Regions from separate parts of the Rhizobium sp. LEGMi-198b genome, predicted to be linked through region 1. Evidence: predicted binding sites of a transcription regulator. Region 1 holds the regulator's gene; the other holds the start of a gene.
What was found. Region 1 encodes HrcA, which represses chaperone genes, less so after heat shock. Its sites were predicted from a motif close to GTTAGCACTCNCNNNNNGNGAGTGCTAAC; they were not measured.
Positions count from the first base shown of each region.

Region 1 (15,795 bases):
GCAGGCCGGCAAGATGACGGTCTTCTACAAGAAGAAGCAGCCTGCCGACGCCAATGCCAAGCCGGCAACGGAAAATCCGGTCGCAAACGCCGCCAAGCAGCAAAACCAGTCGCTGGTCTCGGGTGACGCCGACATCGACCACATTCTGGTCACCGACAAGGTCTATCTCGTGTCCGGCACACAGACGGCGACGGCGGATGACGGCTCTTTCGACATGGCCAACCAGCTTGCCATTCTCAAAGGCCAGAAGGTCGTACTGACCGACGGGCCGAACGTGTTCACCGGCTGTCAACTCACCGTGCATATGGCCACGGGTGAAGCGCAACTGGATGCCTGCGGGGGCCGCGTCCAGATTCAGCTCGATCCGAAATCGCAGCAAGTGCAGCAGCAACAGCAAAAAAAGAACTGATCCCGGTCTTCTCGTGACGATATCGACCACACCCACCTTGCCCGGCGCGTCCGGATCGAGCACTGCGGCATCCAGCACGGCGGCCGGAGACAAAGCGCGTTATCAGGGCACCCTGATCGCGCGCGGCCTCACCAAGACCTACCGCACGCGGCGCGTCGTCAACGGCGTTTCGCTGGTCGTGCGGCGCGGCGAGGCCGTCGGCCTGCTTGGACCGAACGGTGCCGGCAAGACGACATGCTTCTACATGATCACCGGGCTGGTGCCGGTCGATGAAGGCACGATCGAGATCGACGGCAACAACGTCACCTCGATGCCGATGTATCGCCGCGCTCGCCTTGGCGTCGGCTATCTGCCGCAGGAAGCCTCGATCTTCCGTGGCCTGACGGTGGAAGAAAACATCCGCGCCGTTCTCGAAGTTCATGAGAAGGACAAGAAGAAGCGGGAGCGCAAGATCGACGAGTTGCTGGAGGAATTCCACATCCGCAATCTGCGCACGGTGCCGGCGATCGCCCTCTCCGGCGGTGAGCGGCGGCGCCTGGAAATTGCCCGCGCACTGGCAACCGACCCGACCTTCATGCTGCTCGACGAGCCCTTTGCCGGCGTCGACCCGATCTCGGTCGCCGACATTCAGAATCTCGTGCACCACCTGACGGCGCGCGGCATCGGCGTGCTGATCACCGACCACAACGTCCGTGAGACGCTCGGCCTGATCGATCGCGCCTATATCATCCATGCCGGCGAAGTGCTGACCCATGGCAGGGCCAATGACATCGTCAGCAATCCGGAAGTGCGCAAACTCTATCTCGGCGACAATTTCAGCCTTTAAACAGCTTAGGTTGAACCGGGGCGCTTCTATGCCTTACCACAGGGCGTAGCGCTCCGGAAATTCACCATCCCATCACGGTTCCGCTTGACCAAACCCAATAAAAAAGCAATTTTTGGGCCAGTTGGAATTTTGCGGATTTTTTTGAGCGAAGAACGCAGATTCCCGAAGAGATCAAGGGGAGTCTCGCGTCCGCCATGGCATTATCGGCCAATCTTTTTCTGCGCCAAAGCCAAAGCCTGGTGATGACACCGCAACTGATGCAATCCATCCAGTTGCTGCAGATGACGCATTTTGAACTCACCCAATTCATCGCCCAGGAAGTCGAGAAGAATCCGCTGCTCGAATTTACGTCAAATGACGAGGATATAGGCAGCAGCGGTGATCGCGAGGCGAAGGACGATAGGTTCGACGCGGCGGAGGAAAGCCAGGGCGATGACGGTTTCGACCGCAACAGCGGCGATCTTGCCAGCGACTGGTACGAGAGCGAAAATACCGGCCATGCCGACCGGCTGAGCGACGAGCTCGATACCAATTTCAGCAACGTCTTTCCCGACGACGGCAGCCCGCAGCGCGCGGATGCGCCGGAACTGCTCAGCCAGTGGAAGTCGATGCCCGGCGGCGAAGCCGGTGAAAGCTACGATCTCGACGATTTCGTCGCCGGCCAAGTTTCCCTGCGCGACCACCTGAACGAACAGATCCCCTTTTCCCTGCCCAGCATGGCCGACCGGCTGATCGCGCAGTACCTCGTCGATCAGCTCGACGATGCCGGCTATCTGCAGGCCGATTTGAGCGAAGCCGCGGAGCGCCTCGGCGCCACCGTTCCGGACGTCGAGCGCGTGCTCGGCACATTGCAGTTGCTCGACCCTCCCGGCGTCTTTGCCCGTTCTCTCAGCGAATGCCTGGCGATCCAGCTTCGCCAGAAGGATCGTTTCGATCCGGCCATGGAACGGCTGATCCAGAACCTCGAGCTTCTCGCCCGGCGCGATTTCGCGACGTTGAAACGGCTCTGCGGCGTCGATGAAGAAGATCTGCTCGACATGATGGCGGAGATTCGCCAGTTGAACCCGAAACCGGGCAGCGGCTTCGAGACTGGCATATCCGAGGCCATCATGCCCGATATCGTGGTGCGCCCGGCCTCCGACGGAAGCTGGCTGGTGGAGCTCAATCCCGATACGCTGCCGCGCGTCCTGGTCAGCCAGTCCTATTTCGCCTCCGTCTCCAAGACGAGCCAGGATCACGCCTTCCTTTCGGAATGCCTGCAGAATGCCAATTGGCTGACGCGCAGCCTCGATCAGCGTGCCAAGACGATCATGAAGGTCGCGAGCGAGATCGTCCGGCAGCAGGATGCCTTCCTCGTGCACGGCGTCGACCATTTGCGACCGCTCAATCTGAAGACCGTGGCGGATGCCATCAAGATGCATGAATCGACCGTCAGCCGCGTGACCTCGAACAAATACATGCTGACGCCGCGCGGCCTGTTCGAGCTAAAATATTTCTTCACCGTCTCGATCAGTGCCGTCGAGGGTGGCGACAGCCATTCGGCCGAGGCGGTGCGTCACAAGATCCGTGTGCTGATCTCGCATGAGAGCCCGGACGCGGTGCTCTCCGATGACGATATCGTCGATACGCTAAAGAAGGGCGGCATCGAGCTTGCTCGCCGTACGGTTGCAAAATACCGCGAGGCGATGAACATCCCCTCCTCGGTACAGCGCCGCCGGGAGAAGCGTGCACTGGCAAAAGTCGCCAGCTTCTAGCAATTGCCCAGGCTCAACCGCAGACTGCGAATCCGCTAACGGATCCTTAAGATTCAGTTGACTTTCCGATGTGGCGGAGCTAGAAGCCCGCCGCAATCGTTGCAGGACATCACTGCCATGAACTTATCCCCACCATCCCCAGGGCGCCTGACAAACGCAATTTGTCTTTGACTGCGTGAAGTGCTTGGATGAGCTTGAGGCTTGGCGTAAACTGGCGCGCCCAATAACCGCTACAAGAAGGGAAACTCCATGAGTGTGCGTGTCTCCGGGAAACATATGGAAATTGGTGACTCCTTCCGCCAACGGATTGAAGACCAGATCGGTATGGCCGTTACGAAATACTTCGACGGGGGGTATTCGGGCCAAGTGACGGTACAGAAATCCAGTTCCCGCTTCGCAGCCGATTGCAAGCTTCATCTCGACAGTGGCGTCGTCCTGCACGCCGCCGGAGAGGCGATGGACCCGCAATTGGCCTTCGACGCGGCGTCCGAGCGCATCGAAAAGCGCCTGCGCCGCTACAAACGCAAGCTCAAGGATCACCAGGCCGGCAACCACACGAATGGCCTCGCCGAAGTCGCCTATACCGTTATGGACGGTGTTCCGGACGACGAGGATGAAATCCCTGCCGATTTCGCGCCGGCGATCGTCGCCGAAAGCACGAAACAACTGAAGACCATGTCCGTCGCGACCGCCGTGATGGCGCTCGACATGACCGACGAGCCGTTGCTGCTTTTCCGCAGCCCCGGCAAGGAACATCTGAATATCGTTTACCGTCGTCAGGACGGCAACATTGGCTGGATCGACGCAGCCAATATCAAGGGCTGAGAAAAGAAGATGAGCGACGGCCCCGCGCAGTGTCTGCCGGCCGCCGCTCCTCCGTCATCGGATCTCTGCCACACGAAGGATAAAGAGAATGGCATTGGCAGATTTGCTGCACCAAGATGCGATCATCCCCGCCTTGAGGGCAAATTCCAAAAAACAACTGCTTCAGGAGCTGGCAGCCAAAGCCTCCAAAATAACCGGACTGCCCGAGCGCGAGATTTTCGACGTCGTGCTGCAGCGGGAGCGTCTGGGCTCCACCGGCGTCGGCAACGGCATCGCCATTCCGCACGGCAAGCTCACCAGCATCAAATCCATCATCGGTATTTTTGCGCGCCTGGAAGCCCCCGTCGATTTTGAGGCGCTGGACGACCAGCCCGTCGACTTGGTCTTCCTACTGCTTGCCCCCGAGGGTGCCGGCGCCGACCATCTGAAAGCGCTGTCGCGCATTGCCCGCGTGCTGCGCGACCAGGATCTCGTCGCCAAGCTGCGCGCCACCGAATCCGCCTCGGCGATCTACGCCTTCCTCAACGAGGAGCAGGCGTCCAACGCTGCCTGAGGACCGACTCGAATTTAAACGCGGATAAAAGAAGAGCCGGATGACCTCGTCATCCGGCTCTTCTTTTTTACAGACGACTTAAAGATCAGGCGTCTTTTTCATCGAACGGGCTGTTGGCGCCCGGCTCGGAAATTTCGGCAACCTTCGGGCCGCCCTTGGCGACGCCGACCATAGCTGGGCGCAGAACGCGCTCGCCGATGACGAAGCCGGCCTGCACCACCTGCACGACCGTATTGTTCGGCACTTCGGTGTTCGGCACCTCGAACATCGCCTGATGGAAGTTCGGATCGAACTTCTGGCCGACCGGCTCGATCTGGCGGACACCGTGGCGCTCCAAAGCCGACAGCATGGAGCGCTCGGTCATCTCCACGCCTTCGATCAGCGTCTTCAGGCCGGCATCGGCTTCGGCGAGGGCTTCCGCCGGAATGGCTTCCAGCGTGCGGCGCAGATTATCCGACACGGCAAGCATGTCGCGGGCGAAGCTGGCAACGGAATAGGACTTGGCGTCCTTGACGTCACGCTCGGTGCGACGGCGCAAATTGTCCATCTCGGCGGCAAGGCGCAGATAGCGGTCGCGCAGATCGCTATTTTCGGCCCTAAGCAGCTCGACCGGATCCGGCTGCGAAGGCTGGGCCGCATCCGCAGTTTCCGCAGCCTCCTGCGCAAAGCCCGCGGGATTATCAGTCGCCGTGGCGTCAGGTCCGGTTTTCGTTGTTTCGTCGGTCATGACGGTCTCCGAATTGCTTTGTCTTTTTGATGTGCCCGATATCGAGGTTTGGCCGGAAAAAATCAAGGCTTTGTCGTGAAGAACAGGCATTTCCCGGCAATCCGGTCATATTTGCCCGGATACCAATCGGGTGAGAGAGCCTCCCCCGTTGGGGCTTCTACTATCGAAGACCCTTTCCCGGTATAGTCTGGGCCGTTTCAACACGACATGAGGTATCGTCCATGTCCAGCAGCAAGTCCCATTCGGGTAAATGTTTCTGCGGCGCAGTGGAAATCACGGTCAGTGGTGAGCCGGCGGCAATGGGTTATTGCCATTGCGACTCCTGCCGGGAGTGGTCGGCGGGGCCGGTCAACGCCTTTTCGCTCTGGCCGCCGGAAGCCGTGCATGTCACCAAGGGCGCCGACCACATCGGCAGCTACCAGCGAAGCGAAAAGAGCGTGCGCAAATGGTGCAAGATTTGTGGCGGGCATCTGTTGACCGAACATCCTTTATGGGGCGTGACCGATGTCTACGCCGCCATCATTCCAACCCTCGATTTTCAGCCGATGCTTCATGTCAACTATGAAAACACCGTGCTGCACCTAAGGGACGGCCTGCCGAAGCAGAAGGACATGCCGGCGGAGATGGGCGGATCAGGAACCCTGCTACCGGATTAAACGCTCTTTGCGCGTTCGAATGGGCGCCCGCTCTCCAGAGGCTTTCGTCAGATTCCTGGCCGCGACAGCCTGGAAATCAATTGGGCGGTATAGTCCACCATCGGCACGATGCGGGCATAGTTCAGCCGTGTCGGGCCGATGACGCCGACGGCGCCGACGATGCGGTCGTCGTCATCGCGATAGGGCGCGACGATCAGCGAGGAGCCGGAGAGCGAGAAGAGCTTGTTTTCCGAGCCGATGAAGATGCGTACGCCCGGCCCGCTTTCGGCGAGATTCAGAATCTCGATCAGGCTGTCCTTCTTTTCGAGATCGTCGAACAGCAGGCGTAGCCGGTCCAGATCTTCAGCCCCGCCCACTTCGGCCAGCAGATTGGCGCGGCCGCGCACGATGAGCTGCGTCGGCTTGCCGTCATCCCCGTCGCCGGACCAGACGGCGATCCCGCGTTCGACGAGCTCGTGCGACAGAATATCGAGCTCCTGGCGCACACTCTCCTTCAACGTCTGCAATTGACGGCGCAGCTCCGGCAAAGTCTGGCCGGTCATGTGAGCGTTGAGGAAATTCGCCGCTTCCGTGAGCTGCGAGGACGTAACGCCGGCCGGCAATTCGATGATGCGGTTCTCCACCTGATCGTGGTCGCCGACGAGCACGGCGAGCGCCTTGGTCGGCTCCAGGCGGATGAATTCGACATGCTTCAGCACCGGATCGCTCTTCGAGGTGATCACCAAGCCGGCGCCGCGCGAAATACCAGAAAGCATGCGGCTCGCCTCGGTCATGACCGATTCCATCGGCTGATCGCGATTGCTGCCGCGCACTTGGCGTTCGATGGTAGCGCGGTCTTCCGCGGAGAGATCGCCGACCTGCATGAAGGCATCGACGAAGAAGCGCAGGCCGAGCTGCGTCGGCAGGCGACCGGCGCTGATATGCGGCGAATAGATCAGCCCCAGCTCTTCCAGATCGCTCATGACATTGCGCACGGAGGCCGGCGACAGGGACATGGGCAGCAAGCGCGAAAGATTGCGCGAGCCGAGCGGTTCGCCATTCTCAAGATAACCTTCGACGATACGGCGGAAGATTTCCTTCGAGCGTTCGTCCAGCGCTGCAATGGCATCCGAAACCGACGATGTCGTGAACCCCATTTCGCTGTCAAACCCGTTCTGTTGAGCCTTAGTCAAAATATAATCATTCAGTTAGCAATGGCAAAAGGGAAAAATGTCAAGGCCATCACAACAAGGCCCTTGCGCCTGCTTTTCCTTTGCAAAAGCCGCCTGTGGATCGTAGAAGCGGTCAATAACGTTCAGGAGAGTAGAATGCGGCCTTCAGGCAGAAAAACCGACCAGATGCGCAAGGTGTCGTTCGAGCGCAATTTTTCCAAGCATGCGGAAGGCTCGTGCCTGGTCAAATTCGGCGACACGCATGTGCTCTGCACGGCGAGCCTGGAAGAAAAGACGCCGCCATGGCTGCGCAACAGCGGCAAGGGCTGGATCACGGCCGAATACGGCATGCTGCCGCGCGCCACGGGCGAACGCATGAAGCGCGAAGCCGCTGCCGGCAAGCAGGGCGGCCGCACGCAGGAGATCCAGCGTCTGATCGGCCGGTCGCTGCGCGCCATCGTCGACCTGCAGGCGCTTGGCGAGCGCCAGATCACGATCGACTGCGACGTCATCCAGGCCGATGGCGGCACCCGCACGGCCTCGATCACCGGTGCCTGGATCGCGCTCTACGATTGCCTGAAGTGGATGGAAAGCCGCAATATGATCAAGACCGACCGTGTCCTGAAGGATCATATCGCTGCGGTTTCCTGCGGCATCTTTGCCGGCCAGCCGGTGATCGACCTCGACTACCTCGAGGATTCATCCGCCGAGACCGATGCCAATTTCGTCATGACTGGCGCCGGCGGCATCGTCGAGATCCAGGGTACGGCCGAAGGCACGCCCTTCAGCGAAGAAGAATTCACATCCCTGATGCATCTCGCCAAGAACGGCATCGCCGAACTGGTGGAGCTGCAGAAGCAGGCGATAGCCTGACCGAAGAGGCGGTCAACCGATGAACCCGTTGATGGAAGGCGTTCTGGAAACCGCTCTTTATGCGGACGATCTCGATGCAGCCGAGGCCTTCTATGGCGGCGTTCTCGGACTGCAGAAGATTTCGCGCGGCGGCAACCGTCATGTCTTTTATCGCTGCGGGCCGGGCGTGCTGCTCATCTTCAACAGTCATGAGACAGTGAAGCCGCCGGAATCGAGTTCCTTGCCGGTGCCGCCGCACGGCACGAAGGGCCACGGCCACGCCTGCTTCCGGGTCGGCGGCAACGATATCGAAGCGATGGCGCAGAAACTGAAGGCTGCCGGCGTCGCCATCGAAGCCGATTTTAACTGGCCGAATGGCGGCCGCTCGATCTATTTCCGCGATCCGGCCGGCAACAGCCTGGAATGCGCCGAACCCCGCATCTGGGGGCTATGACAGGACAGGATATGCGCAAGCTCGATACCAAGACTATCGTCGTCGCCAGCCACAATGCCGGCAAGATCCGTGAAATCCAGGATTTGATCGGCCCGTTCGGCTTTACAGCCAAGTCGGCCGCCGATCTCAATTTCATCGAGCCGGACGAGACGGGCACGACCTTCGAGGAAAACGCGACGATCAAGGCGCTGGCCTCGGCGCAAGCTTCCGGTCTGCCGGCGCTATCGGACGATTCCGGCCTGGTCATCGATGCGCTTGACGGCAATCCCGGCGTCTATACCGCCAACTGGGCGGAAACACCGGATGGTACTCGCGATTTCGCCATGGCGATGCGGAAGGTCGAGAGCGCGCTCGAAGAGGCCGGTGCCGCTTCGCCGGAGAGCCGTACGGCGCGCTTCGTAAGCGTGCTTTGCCTCGCCTGGCCGGACGGGCACACCGAGCTCTTTCGCGGCGAAGTCGAAGGCCGCGTCGTCTGGCCGCCGCGCGGCACGCAGGGCTTCGGCTATGATCCGGTGTTCCAGCCCGAGAATTACGACGCGACCTTCGGCGAGATGAGCGCCGAGCAGAAGCATGGCTGGAAGCCAGGTGAACCCCAAGCCCTTTCGCATCGGGCCCGTGCCTTCAAAATCTTCGTTGAAACCTGCCTGGAGGCATAAGCTCAAGCCCGTGGACACTCTGGAATCGCAAAATATGACGCGTGAGGCGCCGTTGCTGCCCGATACCGGTGAACCCGGTTTCGGCGTTTATGTGCATTGGCCCTTCTGCGCCGCCAAATGCCCCTATTGCGATTTCAACAGCCATGTCCGCCACCAGCCGGTCGACCAGGAGCGTTTCGCCGCCGCCTTCTTGAAGGAGATGGCGTCGATGCGGGCGATCAGTGGCCCGAAGACGGTGACCAGTGTCTTCCTTGGCGGCGGCACGCCTTCGCTGATGAAGCCGGAGACGGTTGCCACGATTCTCGATGGCATTTCCAGATATTGGCACATGCCTGCCGGGATCGAGATCACCATGGAGGCCAATCCGTCCAGTGTCGAAGCCGAGCGTTTCCGCGGCTATCGCGCCGCCGGCGTCAACCGCGTGTCGATGGGCGTGCAGGCGCTGAACGATCGCGATCTGAAATTCTTAGGGCGACTGCATGACGTCGCCGATGCGTTGAAGGCGATCAAGCTGGCACGTGAGATCTTCCCGCGCATGTCCTTCGATCTCATTTATGCCCGCCCGAACCAGACCGTCGAGGAATGGGAGCGCGAGCTGAAGGAGGCGATCTCCTATGCCGTCGATCACCTCTCGCTCTATCAATTGACCATCGAGGAAGGCACGCCCTTTTTTGGGCTGCACAAGGCGGGCAAATTGATCGTGCCGGATGGCGACCAATCGGCGATGCTCTACGAGGCGACGCAGGAGATCACCGAGCGCGAGGGCATGCCGGCCTATGAGGTCTCCAACCACGCCCGCCCCGGCGCGGAGAGCCGCCACAACCTCACCTACTGGCGTTATGGCGACTATGCTGGCATCGGCCCCGGCGCCCACGGCCGGCTGTCCCACGGCCCCAAGAAATTGGCAACGTCCACCGAGCGGAAGCCGGAAAGCTGGCTGGAGCTGGTCGAGCGCGACGGCCACGGCATGGTCGAACAGGAAATGCTCGGCTTCGACGAACAGGCCGACGAGTTGCTGCTGATGGGCCTGCGCCTGAAAGAAGGTATCGACCTCGTGCGCTGGCAACAGCTCTCCGGCAGGGAGCCCGACGCGAAACGCGAGCAGCTCTTGCTGGAGCACGGCTTCATCGAACGCCTCGGCAATTCCCGCCTGCGCTGCACGCCGGCGGGCATGCTGATCCTCGATTCCGTGGTTGCGGATCTGGCGTGCTGAGACGGTAATCGTCTTTCCTACTCCGCCGCCACGTTTTTCCTCGTGAAAGCGAATAACCGTCCATCGATCGCCGCAAGGCCGGCGGCGATCATCGCCATGCCGATAAAGTGCTTCGGCTGCAATTGCTCGCCGAGGATCAGCGCACCGAGCAGGATGGCGCTGACGGGAATGAGGAAGGTGACCAGCATCAGGTTGGTGGCGCCTGCCGTCGCCAGGATGCGGAAGAACAAGACATAGGCGATCGCGGTCGAGAGGATCGCGAGGCCGGCCAGCGCCATCCAGGTTTCCGCCGAAGGCATGCCGAGCGCCCACGGGTGATCGACGAAAAGGGCAAACGGCAGCAGCAGGATCGTGGAGGCCGTCACCTGTCCGGCCGCGGGGATGATAGGAGCAAGCCCCATGCGGCGGAAGCGGCGGCCGTAAATGCCGGCGAGAGAATAGGAGAAGGCGGCGCCCAGCACGGAGAGCTGCGCCAGCACGTTCGAACCGAGGCTGCTCAGCACCGACGGGCCGACCATCAGCGCCACGCCGGCAAAACCGACGACAACGCCGATCAGGCGATTGCCGGTCATCTTCTCATCCGTCGTCAGAAAATGCGCCACGATGACGGCGAAAAGCGGGGTCGTCGCATTGAGGATGGAGGCCAGACCGCTGGCAATATGCGTCTGGCCCCAGACGATCAGCAGGAAAGGAATGGCATTGTTGAGGACACCCATGCCGAAGAAGGCGGCCCAGGCCTGCCGGTCGCGCGGCATCACCTGCCCGGTCATCCGGACGATGACATGCAAGGCGATCGCCGCCAGGGCGACGCGCGCTGCGACGATGGTAAAGAGCGGCAGTTCGTGTACCAGGATGCCGTTGAACAGAAACGAGCCGCCCCAGAGGATCGACAATCCGAACAGCATGGCCCATTCCGCCGCGCCCATTGATTTCTGCGCCATGGCGATATCTCCTGTTTTCCAGTCTATTAGTTTGGCTCGATGGCGGCGGGGATGCACTTTCTTGTCAACCATCGATATTGATGGAATAATCTCGCGATTATAGGGCTCTTGCAAACGAGTCTTTTTCGCAAAATTGTTTAGCTGAACTCAATCGTCATGGATCAATTGCCTTCCCTTTCGGCGCTGCGCGCCTTCGAAGCCTCGGCGCGGCATCTGAGCATGACGATTGCAGCCAGGGAGCTGCATGTGACCCCCGGTGCGGTCAGCCTGCAGGTACGCGATCTCGAAACCGCGCTCGGTGTGCGGCTTTTCGACCGCCGTGCGCGGGGCCTCACCTTGACGGCTGACGGTGCGGATTATTTCGCGACGCTGCGCACCGCCTTCCGCCTGGTGCGAGAAGCGACGGCGGCGCTGACAATGCGGGCGCGGGACACGGTGCTGACCGTCACCTGCACTGCCGGCTTTGCCACACACTGGCTGGTGCCGCGGCTGATGCGCTTCGAGCAGGCGCATCCCGAGATCGATCTACGGATCAGCGCCTCACATAGGATGATGGATTTCCAGCGCGACGGCATCGACATCGCCATCCGCCATGGGCTCGGCGGCTATGAAGGGCTGGCGAGCGAGCGGCTGCTCGATGACGAATATGTGCCGGTCTGCACGCCCGAGATCGCTGCCTCCCTCGGCCCCTCACCCACGGCCGACGCGCTGGCCGCCCTGACCCTGATCCATGATGTCTATCGGCGCGATTGGCAGCTCTGGCTGCAGGCGGCGGGCGCAACCAAGGTTGACGCTATGCGGGGGCCGATCTTCACCGACGGCACCGGCGCCTACCATGCCATGAAGGCGGGGCTCGGCGTCGCGCTGATGCGGCGCTCTTTCATCGAAAGGGAATTGGCTGAGGGCTCTGTTGTCGCGCCCTTCCCGATGGGGCTTGCCAGCACGCTAGCCTACCATCTGGTCTATCCGCCAACCGCGCTGGAGCGGCCGGCCGTCGCCGCCTTTCGTGCTTGGCTGCTTACCGAGGTCCCGCACACGACGGCGCCGGCATAGGCGCGCGCATCATCCGTGATGGGTGATGCCACCCTTGAACAGGCGGCCGGTCCTCGTTTCCAGGAAAGTGTCGAGCGGAATATGCTCCTGATGCAGGAAGCCTGTCGAAGGCAGGCGGCCGGCGCGCACCAGCTCGATAACGGCGACGACGGAGGCCGACGTGGTCCAGGAAATGGCGGTGCGGCTCTCCCCGGCGACTTCGATCGGATAATAGGCGCGCACGAATTCCCGCCGGCGCAGATTGCCGTTGATCGTTCCTTCGGCCGAGACATGGACATAGACGACGTCGTCATCGACCGGCGGCTTGGCCTCGGTCAGGATCTCGCCGGCAAGCTGGCGGCGGTCGCGCATCAGAAGCTCGTGGAAGAAGAAATTCATCAGCTCCATATGGCCGGGATATCGCATGGTTTTATAATCGAGATTTTCCACCCGACCGAGCATGGTGCTGCACATGGTCCCGAGGCCACCCGAGGTGGTGAAGGCCTCGAGCTTGACGCCGTTGACATAGAGCGTCTCGTGCCATTCCATCGGCGAGACCAGCTTGCGCACCCCGCCCTCGATGACTTCGCAATCATTCAGATATTCGTTGACCACACCTTCCGGCGACCAGTTGAAGGCATAACCCAACAGTCCGGTCGGATTCTGCGGCAAGGCACCGACACGCATGCGGATCGAGCGGCAGCGATCGAAGACGTCGGCAAGGCTTGCACCGACGATGCCGACGAAACCGGGCGCCAGGCCGCATTGCGGCGCCATCAGGCCACGCGCGCTCTCCGCAAGCGCAATGATGCCGTTCGTGGTCGGCACATCCTCGGTCAGGTCAAAGTAATGAATGCCGGCGCCATGGGCGAGGCGCGCCAGTTCGGCGTTCAGGTGAAACGGCAGGCAGGAAAGCACGGCATCGACGCGGGAAAAGAGATTGCCGATCAAGGCCGGATCGGAGACATTGGCCGCCTCGCAGGCGAAAGGCAGTGCCTCGGCGGGCAAACGCGCGTCGATACCGGTGACTGCAAAACCGCTTTCATGCAGCAATGTGGCGGCGAGCCGCCCGACCTTTCCGAGGCCGAGAACGGCAATCCTGTCAAAACTCATAGGCATCCTCCCAGTCGGCCCCGGCCTCCTCCGGCCGGGTATCCGATTCCGTATTTCAGACATCTATAGAATAAAAGCCGCATAAATGAAAACGGCCGGCAATGAAGCCGGCCGTGGATAAATGCGAATAATATCGCCGATTATTCGTTGATCAGACGCTTCAACAGCTCGATTTCATGCGACAGCTTGCTGTCACCGGAAATCAGCTCCTCGATCTTGCGCACCGCATGCAGCACGGTCGTATGGTCACGACCACCAAAGCGGCGGCCGATTTCCGGGAAGGAGCGCGGCGTCAGCGTCTTCGACAGATACATGGCAATCTGGCGCGGTTTGACGATGACGCGGGTGCGGCGATTGGACACCAGCTCCTGGCGAGAGACATTGTAGTGACGCGCCACGATACGCTGGATGTCCTCGATGCGCACCCGGCGCGGCTCGCCGGAGCCGACCAGATGGGCCAACAGCTCGTCGACGCGCTCGACCGTCAAATTCGGCTCGAAAGAACGGCGGAAGATCAGTTGGTTGAATGCACCTTCCAGCTCACGGCCGCTTGCCGTCACATTGCGGGCGACATGCGAGAGAAGTTCGGCCGGAATTTCCAGCGACGGATCGTCCTGACGGGCGGCATCCAGACGGCGCTTGAGGATTTCGAGACGCATCTCGTAATCCGGCGCCTCGACCTCGATGGCGACACCGCCCTGCAGACGCGAACGCACGCGCGGATCGAGCGATTCCAGCTCCCAAGGCGCGCGGTCGGCGGCAACGACGACCTGCTTGGCGCTGTCGAGCAGCATATTGAGCAGATGGCAGAACTCGTGCTGGATCATCTTGCCCTGCAGGAACTGCATGTCGTCGATGATCAGGAGATCGATGTTGCGCAGCGAGTCCTTCAAGGTCAGCGCATCATTATCGCGGATGGCGGTGGCGAAGCGCCACATGAAATATTCCGCCGTCAAATAGACGACACGCAGCCCGCGCGGGTTCTGCACGGCGGCATTGGCGATCGCCTGCAAAAGGTGGGTCTTGCCGAGGCCGACCGTCGCGTGGACGAAGAGCGGATTGAACCGCACGGCGCCGGAGCCGGCTTCGGCAATCGTCTTGGCGGCGGCAAGGCCGACGCGGTTCGAGCTGCCCTCGACAAAGGTATCGAAGGTAAAGCGGGAATCGAGCGGCGAGCCGAACAGCGGCGCGCCCACGGTCGCCGGGCGGGCTGCGGCTGCCGCACTAACCGTCTGGGCAACGACCTGGCCGGCAGGCTGGGCAACCGGGCGGCGGATCGGCGCCACCGAAGCCGCCTCTGGAGCCGCGACATGTTCGTCCGCACAGGGCTTCGCACCATGACGGGTCGCCGTGCGCACAAGAATCTCAACCTTCAGGATTTCAGCATCTTCTGCCTGGAACAGGTTGGTGATCAGATCGAGATAACGATTGTTGATCCAGGACTTCAGAAACGTCGTCGGAACAGTCAGCCGTACGACGCTCTTCGATACCGAGTGCAGCTTCAGCCGTGCAAACCAGCTAGCATAAACATCCGGACCGACCTGAGCCTTCAAGCGTGCACTGACACGCTCGAACAATACGTTATGCTTCATGTCTCCTTTTTCCCCCGCCGCTTCAAGGCAAACCGCACTGAACGCCTGCTGTGCATTGTCCCCATTCTCCAACGCACCCGTCGTTCTCGTAATCATTTGCATAATGCCGCCTTCCACAGTCTCTTTTTATAGGGCGGAAATTGGATGATACCGCCGCCCTTAGGTCTACGCCATGGCATAGCGGTCGCGCTCGTTGTCGGAGCTTCGCCGCATACCGGTTCATCAGCCGGGTCCAGCCAAACGGACCTTACGCAAAACACCCTGGCGAAAACTGCTCCCCGAGCGGCCTTCGTCTTGGTATCTGCATCTGGAGCAGTCGCTCGGTCCTCGTACTCCGACCGACTGCGCCAAACGGCTGTCAATTTTTCTCCCCTCCCCACAGCCACGCTTGGGACTTAGGCTGCAAAGAGCAGACAAGTGTCCTCGTTCCGCAGGCGTTACCGCTTACGGCCTTAACTCGTCAACTGTTTGAAAAAACGGAACTGAACCGCTCCGTCACAAGGAACAAAAACCACCCCCGCTGCCATGACTGGCAGTGTTCGCCGAAGCCGTTTCAGATGATGTTCCGCGCCCCTTGTTGAAAGCCATTTAGGCAGGATCGTAGACGGAGATCAACGATGAATTTTACACAAAATTAAGAGGCGGTCCTTGACTCTGGAGGCCGTTTTTGAGTGTCACAACCCCGTCAAAAAAGAATCGCTTTTGAATCAAGGAGATTCGCGTTCAGCGCGATTCCCACAGCTTTCAAAACAAAAAAAATAAAAAAATCCTTGACTCACTCGGGAGCCCGCAGGCCGTCATGCAGATCACCCAACGTCAAGACATCCTGCTATAACCGCTTGTTTTTAAACGGTTTTTTCTGTCACCTCAGTGACATGGTCAGCCGGCTACATTTTAACGATACGAGCCAATTTTGGCTGAATCCAAAAAGCCCGGCACAAGGGCCGGGCTCAAGTCTAACGATTAAATCGTTAAGGAAAAATTACGCGGTCGGAGCCGAAAGTGCCTTCACGCGCTTGGCAAGACGCGAGACCTTGCGGG
Region 1 covers NZ_JBSYVH010000001.1:1,074,513-1,090,307, forward strand. Annotated here, with positions in the region: gene ACXHXG_RS05235 (LptA/OstA family protein) at 1-409, shown strand, start outside; gene lptB (LPS export ABC transporter ATP-binding protein) at 447-1,235, shown strand; gene rpoN (RNA polymerase factor sigma-54) at 1,430-2,989, shown strand; gene hpf (ribosome hibernation-promoting factor, HPF/YfiA family) at 3,239-3,814, shown strand; gene ptsN (PTS IIA-like nitrogen regulatory protein PtsN) at 3,903-4,367, shown strand; gene grpE (nucleotide exchange factor GrpE) at 4,453-5,094, opposite strand; gene ACXHXG_RS05265 (GFA family protein) at 5,316-5,750, shown strand; gene hrcA (heat-inducible transcriptional repressor HrcA) at 5,798-6,886, opposite strand; gene rph (ribonuclease PH) at 7,058-7,774, shown strand; gene ACXHXG_RS05280 (VOC family protein) at 7,794-8,207, shown strand; gene rdgB (RdgB/HAM1 family non-canonical purine NTP pyrophosphatase) at 8,219-8,863, shown strand; gene hemW (radical SAM family heme chaperone HemW) at 8,898-10,076, shown strand; gene ACXHXG_RS05295 (DMT family transporter) at 10,094-11,017, opposite strand; gene gcvA (transcriptional regulator GcvA) at 11,174-12,070, shown strand; gene ACXHXG_RS05305 (saccharopine dehydrogenase family protein) at 12,080-13,162, opposite strand; gene dnaA (chromosomal replication initiator protein DnaA) at 13,303-14,856, opposite strand; gene rpsT (30S ribosomal protein S20) at 15,737-15,795, opposite strand, start outside.

Region 2 (15,795 bases), on a different contig from region 1:
TGCTCTATGAAGGGCTGCCGCTGGCCGTCGTCTTCCAGCGCATGGCGTCGGGCATGGGCACGTTCTCCTTCCTCACCATTCCGTTCTTCATCTTCACCGGCGAGCTGATGATGTACGGCGGCATTGCCGACCGGATCATCCGCAGCTCCAAGGCGATGGTCGGCCATGTGCGCGGCGGGCTCGGTATGACCAACGTCGTCGCCTGCACCATGTTCGGCGGTGTCTCCGGTTCGCCGGTCGCAGACGTTTCGGCCATGGGCTCGGCGCTGATCCCCCTGATGAAAAAGGAAGGGATCGATGCGGATTACGCGGTCAACGTCACCACCTATTCCTCGCTCGTCGGCGCGCTGATGCCGACCAGCCACAATATGATCATCTATTCGCTCGCCGCCGGCGGTCTCGTGTCGATGAACGCCTTGATCATGGCAGGCGCTATTCCCGCGCTGATCCTGACGGTTGCCAATGTGTTGACCGCCTATTTCGTCGCGCGATCGCGCGGCTATAGCCGCGGCGAGTTTCCGGGCTGGGCGGAAGTCTGGCGCAGTCTCGCAGCCGCAGTTCCCGGCCTTTTCATCATAGTCATCATCGTCGGCGGCATCCTGTCCGGCGTCTTTACCGCGGCGGAGGCCGGTGCAGTCGCTGTCCTCTACGCGCTGCTTTTGACGATTTTCGTCTATCGCAGCCTATCCTTCGAAAACTTTCTGAAGGCGGTGGCGAAGGCGACCAAGACGACGGGCGTCGTGCTGCTTTTGATCGGCATCTCGACGATGTTCGGTTATCTGATGAGCATCTACGGCGTTGCCGACATGGTCGGTGAGGCGCTCAGCCATGTCAGCACGCAGCCATGGGTGATTTTCATCCTGGTCAACATAGCGCTGTTCATCTTCGGCATATTCCTCGACATGGCCGCGCATATTCTGGTGTGCACGCCGATCTTCCTGCCGATCGTCACGCAATACGGCATGGATCCGGTGCAGTTCGGTATCATCGTGTTGTTGAATTCGACCATCGGGCTCAACACCCCGCCGGTCGGTGCTGCCTTCTATCTCGGCTGTGCCATCGGCGAGGTGCCCGTCAGCAAGGTGATCCGCTCGATCTGGCCGTTCATGGTCGCGCTCTGGACCACGCTCATGATCGTCACCCTCATCCCGGAAACCTCCATGTTCATCCAGGATCTCTTCCGGTAGGCTAATCGGCTGCTGTCAGGCTGCGCTTATCAGGCCAGGGTTAGCCGCCCTGGCCTGCACCTTTTGCGTAGCTTCCCGCCGGCTCACGACCCATGGCACGCTATCCCCGAGGTTTGGGCGACAAGCGGAAGACAACTGCGAAGATCATATCCGACCCTGTAGAAGAAGCTGCCCACAGGTTCGCCATGCTTCGTAACCTGCTGTTCTTTGATGTCGCTTATCCGGGAAAACAGCGGATCAAGAGAAGCCCGCTCCAGGTCGCCCCTTTTCAGTCCGAAAAGAATGACGGTGCGGCCCTGCAGGTCGGCGGGTTTGAACCAGTAGCTATACATCAAGCTATCCTGGCCGAGTGCGCCCCGTCCCACGGAGGTCTGAACGGTATCGTCGTCGGTGCGATTGTAGAAAGCGATCTCGCTTGCCACGAAATACTTGTCCATTCCGGCGAGCAGGACCTGCTTACCCGTTTCCTGCTCGATACTATGCTCGATCAATCCTGTTTCACGACCGAATTCCTGCCATGCGACAGGTAGCGTCCGGATATTGCCGAAGTGACCGACCATCGGAAATCCGAGGACGAGATAATGCAAACCAAGCCCGTAGAGCACGAGCATGGTCATCACCGTCGGAACCCATAGCCGCCGCAGTAGACCGTCGAATTTCGATACGCTGCTACCGGCCGCGACGATGGTCGCCGAGATCGCCGGCAGAAGGGCAAGCCAGAGCGGCCCCGTCCAATTCAGCTTGACCTCGTGAAACAGGCTGAATGCGACGAAGACCAGTAGCGGAACGATCGTATAGATCTTGATGAAGAGAGATCGGCGGGCAGCTTCCGCGTCCGTCTTCGTCGCAAATGTCACGCTGTTTCTTGTCACCAGCGCGGCCAGCGCTGCTACCAAACCTACTGGCGTCAGCAGGATCGCGACACTGCTGACCAGCAAGGGAAGCGAGAAGGTCTTTGTGCTTTGCAGACGGTCCGCACTCTGGAAGGCGAATGATGCCCAGCCATGCGTCGCATTCCAATAGATCACCGGTGAGAAAAGTACGGCAGCGAGCACGGCGGCAAGATAAGGTTCTGGCCGCAGTAGCCAACGTCGCGCCCTGGGATCGAGAAGGAGAAAGATTAGCGTGGCGGGGCCGAGGAGCGCGATCGTATATTTGGAGAGCATTCCGAGGCCGACACACAGGCCGACTCCCCACCAGGCCCGACGCTTTCCCGCTATCAGCGCACGCTCCAGAAAATAAAGCGTTCCGGCCCATGCGGCCGTCAAAGGTACGTCCGGCATCATCATGAAGCCGGTGGAAAAGAAAAATGGCAAGATGGCGATAAGCAGCACGCTGACGAAGGCTGCCGACTTGCCGAACAGATTGCGCGAGAAGCCGAAAGCGAAGAAGCCGGCCACGATCCAGGCGAGATAAGCGCCGATGCGGACGCCAAATCCTGTGTTGCCAAACAGGCTCGTTCCGGCCCATATCAGCCAGGCAACCATCGGTGGATGGTCGAGATACCCGATGTCGAGATGCTGCGCGTAGTTCCAGTAATAGGTTTCCTCCGGCACGAGATCGACAAGCCCGAGATAAACCAGTCGCAAAGCGAGGACATAACCCAGCACGCCGATTGCGGCCACGCGCCACCGGACGTCGGATGGCATGCGCGGGTTCTCAGACGGGAACACGAAGAAGGCATTGCCGAGATAATTGACGACAGAGGCGGCCCCGACGCCGAGAATAATGGCGGCCTGAGCGGGCCATCCTAGAAGGTCGACGGCGCCGGCAAGCACACCGCCCCGCAAGGCAAAAGCAAGCAGGCAGATGGTCATGAAGCGGATGTAGCGTCGCCAATCCCGCTCATGAAGCCGTGGTCCATTGCTTGCAAATGCCCATCTGGAGTTCAGAATGTAGTTGGAGATCGTGGCGACGGCAAAGCTGACGAGATGGGCCGTCACCAGACCGAATCCCGCCCCGAAGAGAATCTGGAAGATCAGTAGGTCGAGAGCCAGGCCGATGAGGCCGACGCCCGCAAAACGGGTCGCGTTCCCAAAGGAAACCGCGCCTCCGGCAAGGACCAGCAGACGGCGGGCATAGTCTATCATGTGCCCCCATCCGATTTTCGTTTGCCCGTGCACTCGATCACGAAAGACGATCGGGATCTCGGTCAGTCGAAGTGCGTCACCACCTTCAGCGATGATCTCCAGGCCGATCTTGAAGCCGATTGCCTTTGGATCGATTGCCAACAGCCGCTCCTTGCGCACGGCGAAGAAGCCGGACATCGGATCCCGCATATCGGTCAATGGCCATGCCAAGGCGCCGCCGAGGCGCGAGAGGAGCCGGCGGGAGCGCGGCCAATCCGGCGTGGCGCCGCCTGGCACATAGCGGCTTCCAACCACCATGTCGCTGGTCCCGTCGATAATGGGACGAACGAGGTTGCCGATCTCCTCCGGCGGATGGCTGAGATCGGCATCCATGACCACGACGATGTCGCTACGGGCATATCTCGCAGCCCACAGCACATCTCCAGCCAGACCGCCCTTACCGCCCGAGGAAATGAGCCTGACGGGCGCCTTGCCTTCCCATGCCCGCACGCGCTCGATCGTGCCATCGGTCGATCCGCCATCGGCGATCAGGACCTCCAGCGCGATATCTTCACCGGACTGCGACAACAGGGAGGACAGGAGAAGATCGATATTGTCGGTCTCATTGAGGGTCGGAACGATAACCGAGACGGATTGCGAATATTTTATCGCCTTGTCAGGAGAGCCGTCGGGCTCGGAAACAAGAGCTTTGCCGGTCGCCGTCAGTGACCGATCCGAAATATTGCGGGAATAGTTCACAGGCTTACAGACGATGACAAAGCGCTGGAGCGAGGAGACGTCAGTACAGCCCTAAACCAATACGGTGGGATCTGAACGCGCGAATAATAACTTTGGGTCTGCACTTGCTTCATGGGAGATGGCTTTCTGTTCCGATGCGGCGCGACTATCGGCAATGACGCTGACAGCCACCTGAAGACCGTTTTTAAGTCTTTGCTGAAGCGGTAGGACCCAAACCGCGCCGAGCCGCCGGCCGGCGTCGAGCCAGGGTTCCGTAACGTGATGGTCATTCAAAAGCCATAAAGCTGGGGAGGCTCGGGGCGGTATAGACAGATCAAACGTCTCTTCGCCACCCATCGGCAGCATGTCTGTGACAGCAGCTTTTCAGCTTTGGAGAGTTGCGCTCGCCGGACCGGGTTTCAATCCACAGGACCTGAATGAGTAGGTTCGCCGCGACCAAAGCAGATTTGCGAGGTTCAATGCGATGCACCCCATCACAGACCGTGTTCCAGTTTCCATTATCATTTCGAACTACAATTACGCACGCTTCCTGCCGCGCTGCATCGACAGCGCGTTGGAGCAAAGTTACGACAATACGGAAGTCATCGTTGTCGACGATGCCTCGACCGACGATACGGTCGGTGTCCTGGCCTCCTATGGGTCCCGAATCAGGACCTGCTTGAAAAAGACGAACGGCGGGCATGGAGCGGCGTTCAACACCGGTTTTGCAGCGAGCCGGGGTGAGGTCGTCCTCTTTCTCGACGCCGATGATTATCTCTACCCGAACGCCATATCGGAGATCATAGACGCCTGGGAAGACGATGCCGTCCAGGTGCAGTTCAGATTGCACATGGTCGATGAGGACATGCAGGTAAAGGACGTATTCCCACCTCCGGAGCTCCCGTTCGACTCCGGCGACGTCACCCCAAAGCTGCTGCAGAGGGGACGGTATCAGACGACCGTTACCAGCGGCTTGGCGTTCAAACGCTCGGCTCTGGAGGTGGTCATGCCCGTTCCGGAGACGGATTTCCGCCAAGGCGCCGATGGCTATCTTGTCACCGTAACGCCTCTTCATGGAAAGGTGACGTCGATTGAAACCTGCCTTGGAGCTTATCGCATCCACGGTGCCAATCACTCCGTCTTTGCGGAGAAACTCGGCCAGCGCGCGCGCTGGCGAATGGAGCATGACTTCCATCGGATCGACGCCTTGTCGGATCAGGCGGCCGAGATCGGCTTGACGGTGCCGGAGGATGTCAATCTCCATGATCCCGTTCATTTGGAAGAGCGGCTGGCATCGCTTTGCATGGACAAATCCAAGCATCCCATGGTCAGCGATTCCAGATTTGCGCTCGGTACCGCCGGTGCCGTCGCCAGCCTGGAAATGAATGCCTCACTCCGGCGGCGCGCGATGCTGGCGGCATGGTTTCTTTCCGTCGGCGTTCTTCCCGGCCGCATGGCGAAGGCGATCTTGTCGTGGAAGCTGGTCGCCTCATCGAGGCCCGCCTTCCTGTCGCGCCTTTCGAAAACCATCCGCCACGCCATCGGGTAGGTTTTTGCAGAGCATGGCGCAATCCGGTCGTCGGTATTACATTGCGTCGATCTGAGACGGAGTGCGATGAACTTGGCGCAAAGAGCTGGCAACGCTGATCTTCCCCTGCATGGTGGGCGGGTGCCGAAATGGCTTGGCGACCGGATGACGCGCCTGGGCGCCGTGATTACCGAGGCGGTGGTCCAACATTATGGGCGCGACGAACTGCTGCGGCGGCTCGCCAGCCCTTTCTGGTTCCAGTCCTTCGGCGCCGTCATGGGCATGGACTGGCATTCCTCCGGCATTACCACCAGCGTTCTCGGCGCGCTGAAACGCGGTCTGACACCGCTCTCCGGCGAACTTGGAATTCACGTCTGCGGCGGCCGCGGCGCTCAGTCGCGCAAGACGCCGGACGAACTTGCGGCCATCGGCAATCGTGTCGGCATCGACGGTGCAGCACTCGCGTCGACAAGCCGACTTATCGCCAAGGTGGATAGCGCTGCACTTCAGGATGGGTTCGATCTCTATCTGCACGGTTTCATCGTGACGGACGACGGCAAATGGGTCGTCGTCCAGCAGGGCATGAACGGCGATCGACGGCAGGCGCGGCGGTATCATTGGCTGTCCGAAGGGCTGACGAGCTTTCTCGATTCCCCGCATGCGGCCATCGAGGGTAGAGATCAGGGGCGGATCGTCAATCTTGCCGATCGGCGCGCCGATCGGTCGCGAGCAGGTCAGCTCGATCTGCTGTCATCGTTAGGCCCGGACAGGATCGTGCGCGAAGTCGCCGCGCTGGAAGGAGAGCCGAAGGCAGTTGCCAAAAATCCCACGCAACCCATGTTGCCACATCTGATTATGCCGGCCCATCACGATGTTCGCGAAACCGATGTGAACATGCGGCGCCTGCACGGGAACCTGGCGGCAGCCGCCGATCGCGGGCCGGTGGATTTCGAGAGCTTGCTGCTGACGCCCGGCGTCGGCGCCAGAACGGTCAAGGCACTGGCAATGGTTGCCGAGGTCGTGCATGGCGCTCCCTATCGCTTCTCCGATCCCGCCCGCTTTTCGCTGGCGCATGGCGGCAAGGATCGCCACCCGTTCCCAGTTCCGTTGAAAGTCTACGACGAGACCATCAAAGTGATGAAATCGGCGGTGCGGAAAGGGCGGCTCGGCCGTGACGAGGAGCTACAGGCGCTGAAGCGCCTGGACGATCAGTCCCGCATGCTGGAGCGATATGTCACTGGTCCCGACCTCAAGGAGATCGTTGCCGGCGAATTCGACAGGTCCGCTTTTTACGGGGGACGCAGCGTCTTCGGCTGGGAGCCTCCCGCCCATCCCGAAGACGAGACGGAAAGGCGCCGGCAGCCTTCAAAAGGCTGACAAGGGGCTTCCGCGCCAAAGGGAACATAATCCCTGCTCGATTGTTGACGTTCATATGATCGGCGCAAGGAGCAGGACGATGATGACGAATGCTGCAAAAGAACTGGCGACGGAATATTTGCGGTTGGGCGGCCATCGTTTGCTGGTGATGGACGACAACATCCTATCGACGAATTGCTGGGAGCCGGACACGCCTGAGGCGGAGAGCTTCTGGAGCGAGCGCATCGAGACGCTGAGCCTCAGACGCCGCAATGAGGTGCTGTCCTTCCTGCCGTCAATCAACGCCGTCTGATCCAGGCCGGCCATCGGCAATCTCTGAAACGCGCAGTGTCCGCACAGCGCCAGCGAAAGACGATTGTGGCCGACCGGCGGGATCTCATTCTCAAACCGTGAGGAGAGAAACGATGAGCGTCATGAAAGCTGTGCGCATCCACGCATTCGGCGGTCCGGAAGTCCTTCGCCTCGAGGAAATCGAACGTCCTGAGCCTAAGATCGACGAAATCCTGATCCGGGTCGAAGCGGCCAGCGTCAATCCTGTCGACTGGAAGATGCGCGAAGGAAACTATCCGGCTGTCCAGGAAGAGGATTTGCCCTACGTGCTCGGCCGAGACGTCTGCGGAACGGTCGAGAAGATGGGGGACGGGGTCGCTGCATTTCGGCCAGGCGACGCGGTCTACGCCTTTCTCAATCCGAGGCACGGCGGCTATGAACAATTCGTCATCGCCAGGCCGGAAGAAATAGCGCCGAAACCGCGATTGATGAACCCGGTGCAGGCTGCCGCAATTCCGCTGGCGGGCATCACTGCATGGCAGGGCCTGTTCGATCATGGCGAGCTCCAGGCCGGCCAGCGTGTCCTCATCCATGGCGGTGCGGGCGGCGTCGGCCATTTGGCGATTCAATTTGCAAAGGCAAAAGGCGCCTGGGTCGCGACGACGGTTTCCAGCGCCGACATGGATTTCGCGCGCTCCCTCGGGGCCGATCAGGTCATCGATTATAAGAGCGAGCGGTTCGAGGACGCGATAGAGCCCGTGGACATGGTGTTTGATCTGATCGCTGGCGAAACCCAGGATCGGTCGTTCGGTGTGGTAAAGCCGGGTGGAATCCTCGTTTCGACGCTGACCCAGCCCGACAAGAACCGTGCCAGCGAGCTCGGGATACGCGCCGTTCGCTATACGGCGCAGCCGAACGGCGCGCAGCTTGCCGAAATCAGCCGCCTGATCGAAGAGGGAAAGGTGCGCGTGGAGGTTCGCCGCGTCTATGCGCTCGAACAGGCCCGCGCGGCGCAAGAGGCAATTCAAAACGAACATAATCGCGGCAAAATCGTCTTGCGGGTCGAGCATTGAGGCACGCCTCATCGGTGAGACGCGCCTAACCTGCGTGTTTACCCAATGCCCCAATCTTATGGAGATTCGTGCATTTTCGATATGCGCGGCAGTTCGTCTTAAAGTTTGGTCTGATCGGCTAGCCGGTCTTGGTCATATTGCTCCGCTCCCGGCAGAGGCTTCAGCCAGCTTTCGCGCCGCTTTACCCAAAGTTCGTAGGTCGGAACCATGTCGGTCGGCGCGATATCGAGGCTTCCGAGCTTGATCTCGGCTTCGACGTCGTCAATCGCAAAAACATGCGATCCACATTGAGGGCAGAACCTCCGCCCTTCGTAGACGGCTGTCTCGCCCGTCGTCGAGAAAGCTTCAGCCTTCCATATTCCGAAAAACGTAAAGGCCGAGCCGCTTTCCTGTCGGCAGTCGGTGCAATGGCAGATGCCGACGCGGTTCGGCTCGCCGCTGACGGAATAGCGCACCCTTCCGCAGCGGCATGCTCCATGTCGCAAAGTCATTTCAAAAGCCTCCGTTCGCTTTTTTTTGGCCAGGACAACATGAGCGCAACCTGACACCTCATGTGAACGGGAAACACGCGACATTGGCGAAATGTTCCCGGTATCGACAACCGACGCCGACGACGCAGCCCCATGGCAAAAATTGACCGATCACCCAAATTGATTAACGAACGTAGTTAATTTTTTAATAATTTTGTGTTTACTCATGGAACTAAGCGCGGGGCTAGCCGTTTCCGCGCCGCACCGGAGGAAACATGATGAATTTCAAAATCGTCACCGCTCAGTCCGAAGTGGAAACCGAAGACACCGGAACCTATCCGGATGGCATGATGGAACACGATCGTATCGACTTTTCCTCAAGTCGCGAGAAGCGTAACCGCAGATCTCACGAGCGCGATTACGGTGCCAGCAAAAAGCTTGCGCCTATTCCGGTCGGCTTGGTGTAAGCCGGCCGTTCGGTGATACCTGGATCGCTTCGGGACCACATCTCGCGGCGATAAAGCCTCCGCGGGTCTAGCTTCGGCCGCTGCTCTGGCCGGTCGTCAAATGTACAGCGCCGCCATTTTACGCCAGGCACCGGCCCGATGGGCACGCCCGCCCCAGACATACAGTTGATGTCCGACCTGTTTGTCGACGAGAAGCCGGCTCAGGTTGCGGTTGTTGTCGAGGAAGGGATCGGCGTCCCCGATGGTGAGGACGATGTCGATCTGGCGCAGCCTTTCAAGCTGCCACTCGCAGGCAAGCCCTGGAAGGAAGTGCATCGGCGTGTGAAAATAGATATCGTCGTCGTAGTAACCCTCGAAGAGATCGCCAAAGGATTCGACCTTCATCGTCAGATCGTAACGGCCTGAAAAGGCAACCAGCTTGCGAAAGAGGTGAGGGTGGCGAAAGACGAGGCTGGCGGCCTGGAAAGCGCCGAGGCTGCAGCCGTGTACGATGGTGCAGTCATGAGGGTTTTTCTGCGCCATCAGCGGCAGAACTTCGTTCAGAATATATTCCTCGAACGCGGCATGCCGGCGAATGCGCTCGGCCGGATGGTGCCGGGATCCGTAAAAGGTCTCGGTGGCGAGACCCTCGATACAGTAGAGCTGCAGATGACCGGCCTGCAATTTGTCGGCAAGGCTGGCAACGACGCCAAGCTGCTCGTACTCCCAGAAACGCCCGTCCCTCGTCGGAAACATCAATACCTTGGCGCCGGCGTGGCCGAACACCAATAGCTCCATCTCTCGATGCAGGCGCTGGCTGTACCAGCGCAGGTATTCCCGATTCATGGCACCTTGAAAAATCGTCGGACTTTTTCATGAAGGAGCGCATTCTGCTCGCTGCTGCCAACATAATCGAAATGGCCAGCGTCGAGGATGAAGATTTCGTTAAATTTTGCCAACGAATTCGCGACAGCGAATTGGCAAGGCGGAGCCACCGCCGGATCGAAGAGTGCCGGAGCGACGAGCATCGGAACCTTGATGCGGGCAGCCGCGCTCGCCGCATCGAACAGGCGCAAGGTCTCAAGCACGCTTTCGTGCTTCTTCTGGTATGCCTGGACGGATTGGGCGCTGCCGATTGTCGGCAAGGTCATCCACAGCGACCGGTGCCCGAAGGTCGGGACCACGAGATGCCCGCGATCGATCCGGGTATCGAAAGGGATCGCCAGCGCCCCGATACCGCCGCCGAAGCTGATGCCGCTATAGCCGATATGCCCCGCCAGCCAGGGATAAAGGGCAACAAGCGTCGAGACGGCAAGCCACAGATCGTCGACGCAGCCGCCGATAATGTAGGAATCCGGCTTTTCGATACCGTAGAGAACATGCCCGCCGGGATCGTTCGGAATCGGCGGATGAGCGCTGAGGGACAGCCCGCGAAAGCAGGGGAATAATACGGCCGTATCTTTCACCGGCAAATCGAGGTCGGGCAGATCTCGCCCGCCATAGCCGTGCCCGACGACGAGGCCGCGCCGCACCGGCCCATCACGGGGAAGAAGCAGCCAGCCGCCGATCTGAAACGCGCCGGTCGATGTGTAGGTCATGTCGAGAACATGCCAGTCGGGATGTTCGATTTTGCTGCGAAGGAGTTTCGGCTGAGGATCGACCGCAGTCGCGCGCCGATACCGCTCGCTCCAAAAATCGTCGAAACCCGGCGCCGCCTCCGGCGGTTCGATCGCGAGGAGCTGTTTAAGCTTCATGCCATAGGTTGGATCGAAGGCGAAAGGATGTGTCGTTGGAACGCTCATGTGATGCTTGTCCCGTGAAAGAATGGGCGAAGCAAGGCCGGAACGTTCGCAATACTGACAAAACCTCTTTCGATCACATTAGCAGTCGAAGATATAGAGTGCTAAAATCTTGCTCGTCTCCTTGAAAACGCAATTTCCGGAGCCAGATCAAATTTCACCGGAAGCTGGAGGGCTTCGGCACCTATCCGGACGGTTGTCCGGCCCGGTCAAGGGGCATTGATCATCATTGTTTGCCATGGAGGAGAACATGACGTTCCGACCGCTTCACGATCGCATTCTCGTTCGCCGCGTCGAGTCTGAAGAAAAGACCAAGGGCGGCATCATCATCCCCGACACCGCCAAGGAGAAGCCGCAGGAAGGCGAAGTCATTGCCGTCGGTCCCGGGGCTCGCAATGAGGCCGGTCAGATCCAGCCGCTCGATGTCAAGGCGGGAGACCGCATCCTGTTCGGAAAATGGTCCGGCACGGAGATCAAGATCGACAATGAAGACCTGCTGATCATGAAGGAAAGCGACGTTTTAGGTATCATTGATGTCCAAGCGGCAGACCAGAGGGCCGCCTAAGCCGTTTTCTTTCAAGCATTAGTCAAAACTGTGCCGCCTATGGAGGAGTAAAAAAATGGCTGCCAAAGAAGTCAAATTTCACACCGATGCTCGTGAACGCATGATGAAGGGGGTGGATATTCTCGCCAATGCGGTCAAGGTGACGCTCGGTCCGAAGGGTCGTAACGTCGTCATCGACAAGTCCTTCGGCGCCCCGCGCATCACCAAGGATGGTGTCACCGTCGCCAAGGAAGTCGAACTGGAAGACAAGTTCGAAAACATGGGCGCCCAGATGCTGCGAGAAGTCGCCTCCAGAACAAGCGATATCGCCGGCGACGGCACGACGACCGCAACCGTTCTCGCCCAGGCCATCGTTCGCGAAGGCGCCAAGGCGGTCGCCTCAGGGATGAACCCGATGGACCTGAAGCGCGGTATCGACCTTGCCGTCGACGCCGTCGTCAAGGAACTGAAGACCAACGCCCGCAAGATATCCAACAATTCCGAGATCGTTCAGGTCGGCACCATCTCAGCCAATGGCGACCCGGAAATCGGACGCTATCTCGCCCAAGCGATGGAAAAGGTCGGCAACGAAGGCGTCATCACCGTAGAAGAAGCCAAGACTGCGGAAACCGAACTCGAGGTCGTTGAAGGCATGCAGTTCGACCGCGGCTACCTCAGCCCCTACTTCGTGACCAACCCGGAAAAGATGCGGGTGGAGTTGGAAGATCCTTATATCCTGATCCACGAGAAGAAGCTCTCCAATCTTCAAGCCATGCTGCCGATCCTGGAGGCTGTGGTGCAATCCAGCAACCCGCTTCTGATCATTGCCGAGGATGTCGAAGGCGAAGCGCTTGCGACGCTCGTCGTCAACAAGCTGCGCGGCGGCCTGAAGATCGCCGCCGTCAAGGCTCCTGGCTTCGGCGATCGCCGCAAGGCCATGCTGGAAGACATTGCCATCCTGACGGGCGGCACGGTCATTTCCGAGGATCTCGGCATCAAGCTGGAAAGCGTCACGCTGAATATGCTCGGCCGTTCCAAGAAGGTGATGATCGAAAAGGAGAACACCACCATCATCGATGGAGCCGGAGCGAAGAGCGAGATCGATGGGCGTGTCACGCAGATCCGTGCCCAGATCGAAGAAACTACCTCCGACTACGACCGCGAAAAGCTGCAGGAACGCCTTGCCAAGCTCGCCGGCGGCGTCGCCGTCATCCGCGTTGGCGGCTCGACCGAAATCGAGGTGAGGGAAAAGAAGGATCGCGTCGACGACGCTTTGCATGCGACACGCGCCGCCGTTGAGGAAGGTATCCTGCCAGGTGGTGGCGTGGCGCTGCTGCGCGCCGTCAAATCGCTCGACGGGCTGAAGGCAGAAAATGACGACCAGCGCGTCGGTGTCGAGATCGTCCGCCGCGCAATCGAAGCGCCTGTCCGCCAGATTGCCGAGAACTCCGGCGCTGAGGGCTCGATCATCGTCGGCAAGCTGCGCGAAAATGCCGATTTCTCGTTCGGCTGGAACGCTCAGACCAACGAATATGGCGACCTCTACGCCATGGGCGTGATCGACCCAGCCAAGGTGGTGCGCACGGCGCTGCAGGATGCAGCCTCCATTGCGGGGCTATTGGTGACGACAGAAGCGATGATCGCAGAGAAGCCGAAGAAGGACTCCGCACCGGCCTTGCCCCCCGGCGCCGGAATGGACTTCTGAGAATTCCGAGGTGGCTCGCCCGCTCGGGCGGGCCATCGTCGCGGAGATTGACGAAGACGCTCGGACAACCGTTTGGCTCTGTCCGGGACTTTGTATGCCTATGCTCTTGGCGCCTCGGGGAGGTTGGGCGCTATGCTGGTCTGACTTACAATGGAACTAGTTGCTTCCATCGTTCTTGCGCGCTTTGGCGCTGTCATTGCTGGATGACGAGATTGTCTTGCCGTCAGGCTGCTGACCAAAATAGGTTCCGCCTAGATGGCCACCGGCGCTGGTGTTTTTTACTTGTCGTTCGGCTCGCTTCTGGAGCTTGTGAACGTCGCTTTTGCTCATTTTTTGTCTCCATTGTTCAAGTCGTACATTGGAACAACTGAGACAGACGGGATGGGTTCCCCAGATTTTCGAGATCGAAATCTTCAAAAGGTCTTGCGAGGAAGGGCGGGAACCGGCAAGTCCGCTTCTCGCTACCGGCTCTATTATCGGCAATATGGCAGCTTCATCCCCTATTGGCCGGCGCCGAAAAAGGCGAGCCGGTTAAGCGCCGTATAGTGCGATTCCGATACCATCAGAGCGACGAAGACAAGCACCAGGACCGGCGGAACCAGGATGGCGTAGATCAACGCCAGCCGTTCCCACGCCATGTGCATGAAGACAGCGACGATCAGCCCCGCCTTCAGGATCATGAACAGCAGGATCAGAAACCATCGGAAATAGCCCTGAATGCCGAGATAGTCGACGAGATAGGAGAAGGTGCTGAGGACGAAAAGCAGTCCCCAGACCACCATGTAGAGCCTGATTGGATGCTGCTGTCCGGAATGTGCCTGCGTCTGTGCCATGATGCCATCCTCACCACAGATAGAAGAATGCAAAGATGAAGACCCAGACCAGATCGACGAAGTGCCAATAAAGCCCCATGATCTCGACGATTTCATAATGGCCCTTGCGGCTGGTGAAAAACCCGCGTCTTCCTTGATCGAAATCTCCCCGCCATACCTTGCGTGCCATGATCAGGAGAAAAAGGACGCCGATCGAGACATGGGTGCCGTGAAAGCCGGTGATCATGAAAAAGGACGAACCGAACTGCGCCGCACCCCATGGGTTTCCCCAGGGGCGGACGCCCTCCGTAATCAGTTTGGTCCATTCGAATGCCTGCATTCCGACGAATGTCGCGCCAAGGGCTGCCGTCACCAGCATCAGCACAGCCGTCTTGCGGCGATCATGGCGGTATCCGAAGTTGACGGCCATGGCCATCGTGCCGCTGCTGCTGATGAGGACGAAGGTCATGATTGCGATCAGGATCAGCGGGATTTCCTGGCCGCCGATCTTGAGCGCGAAAACCTCGCTGGGATTGGGCCAGGGGACGTTGGTCGACATGCGCGCCGTCATGTAGGCCAGCAAAAAACACCCAAAAATGAAGGTGTCGCTCAGGAGGAAGATCCACATCATCGCCTTGCCCCAGGAGACGTTCTTGAACGCCCGCTGGTCCGATGACAGATCGGCCGCGACGCCGCGCAATCCCGCTGGTCGCAGAAGTGGATCGTGTACCGGTCTTTCTATGGATTCGGTCATCGTCGAAGCTCCTCAGGTGACCAATTGACGGCAGAGATCGGCGAAACTGTTTGCCCAGCCGGCGAAGAGCGCAAAAAGAACCAGCCAGACAACGAGCATGAAATGCCAGTAGATGGCGCAGAGATCCACGCTCAGGCGGATTCTCGCCGGCGCGCGGTTGGCGGCTTGGGCGCGGATTGTCGTCCGTCCGAGCACGAAAAGGCCGCCTAGAATGTGCAGGCCGTGCAGCCCGGTGATCATGTAGAAGAAACTGTTCGATGGGTTGTCCGCAAGGAAGTAGCCGGCCGCAACCAATTGCCGCCATGCCAGAAGCTGCCCGGCAAGGAAGAGCACAGCCAGCACGAACGCCACGGCTAGCGCCGTGTTCAGCATCTCGCTGCGCCCAAGACGGGCTTCGGTTTTTGCCCATTGCAGTGCGACGCTGCTGGCGGCAAGCGCGGCGGTATTCACCCAAAGCAGCCGAGGGATCGGGATGCTCCACCAATCGGAGCCGCTGAGGCGTGTAAGATAGGCACTGATGAGGAGCGTGAACAAGGCGCCGACGACGGCGAGAAAGATGCCGAGGCCGACTTTCGCCGCTGTCGCCGGCGATCCCCGCATCTCCGGCGCATCGCCTGCCAAACCCGTCTCCAACCAGGGCTTCGAGGTCAGCCGCTGCCGCGCCATCCACCACGCGATGATGCCGAAAAGCCCAGCCATGAAGATGAGAATGGCGCTCATGACGGCGCCCTTTCGGGCAATCTGCTCGGCGCCGGCTGGTTCTGCGGCAGGAAGTCCTGATCCGCGCCGGGGACGCTGTAGTCATACGGCCAGCGGTAGACGATCGGCAGCTCCTTGCCCCAATTTCCGTGCGCAGGCGGCGTCTGCGGCGTCTGCCATTCCAATGTCGTTGCCCGCCACGGATTGCCGCCCGCCTGCCGGCCCCAGCGAAGGCTCCAGGCGAGATTGAACAGGAACAGAAGCTGAGCAGCGCCGACGATCAGTGCGGCGACGGTGATGAACATGTTCAGCGTATGCGCCGAC
Region 2 covers NZ_JBSYVH010000008.1:300,269-316,063, reverse strand. Annotated here, with positions in the region: gene ACXHXG_RS27105 (TRAP transporter large permease) at 1-1,187, shown strand, start outside; gene ACXHXG_RS27100 (glycosyltransferase family 39 protein) at 1,271-4,015, opposite strand; gene ACXHXG_RS27095 (glycosyltransferase family 2 protein) at 4,479-5,543, shown strand; gene ACXHXG_RS27090 (DUF763 domain-containing protein) at 5,616-6,899, shown strand; gene ACXHXG_RS27085 (hypothetical protein) at 6,979-7,191, shown strand; gene ACXHXG_RS27080 (NADP-dependent oxidoreductase) at 7,304-8,242, shown strand; gene ACXHXG_RS27075 (GFA family protein) at 8,341-8,733, opposite strand; gene ACXHXG_RS27070 (hypothetical protein) at 8,988-9,179, shown strand; gene ACXHXG_RS27065 (esterase family protein) at 9,276-10,004, opposite strand; gene ACXHXG_RS27060 (acetylxylan esterase) at 10,001-10,960, opposite strand; gene groES (co-chaperone GroES) at 11,208-11,522, shown strand; gene groL (chaperonin GroEL) at 11,578-13,206, shown strand; gene ACXHXG_RS27045 (hypothetical protein) at 13,363-13,536, opposite strand; gene ACXHXG_RS27040 (cytochrome C oxidase subunit IV family protein) at 13,707-14,039, opposite strand; gene ACXHXG_RS27035 (heme-copper oxidase subunit III family protein) at 14,050-14,772, opposite strand; gene ACXHXG_RS27030 (cytochrome c oxidase subunit 3) at 14,785-15,492, opposite strand; gene ACXHXG_RS27025 (cytochrome c oxidase subunit I) at 15,489-15,795, opposite strand, start outside.
Region 2: a site for HrcA is predicted at 11,038-11,066, ahead of groES (co-chaperone GroES). Genes of this name have one in related genera too.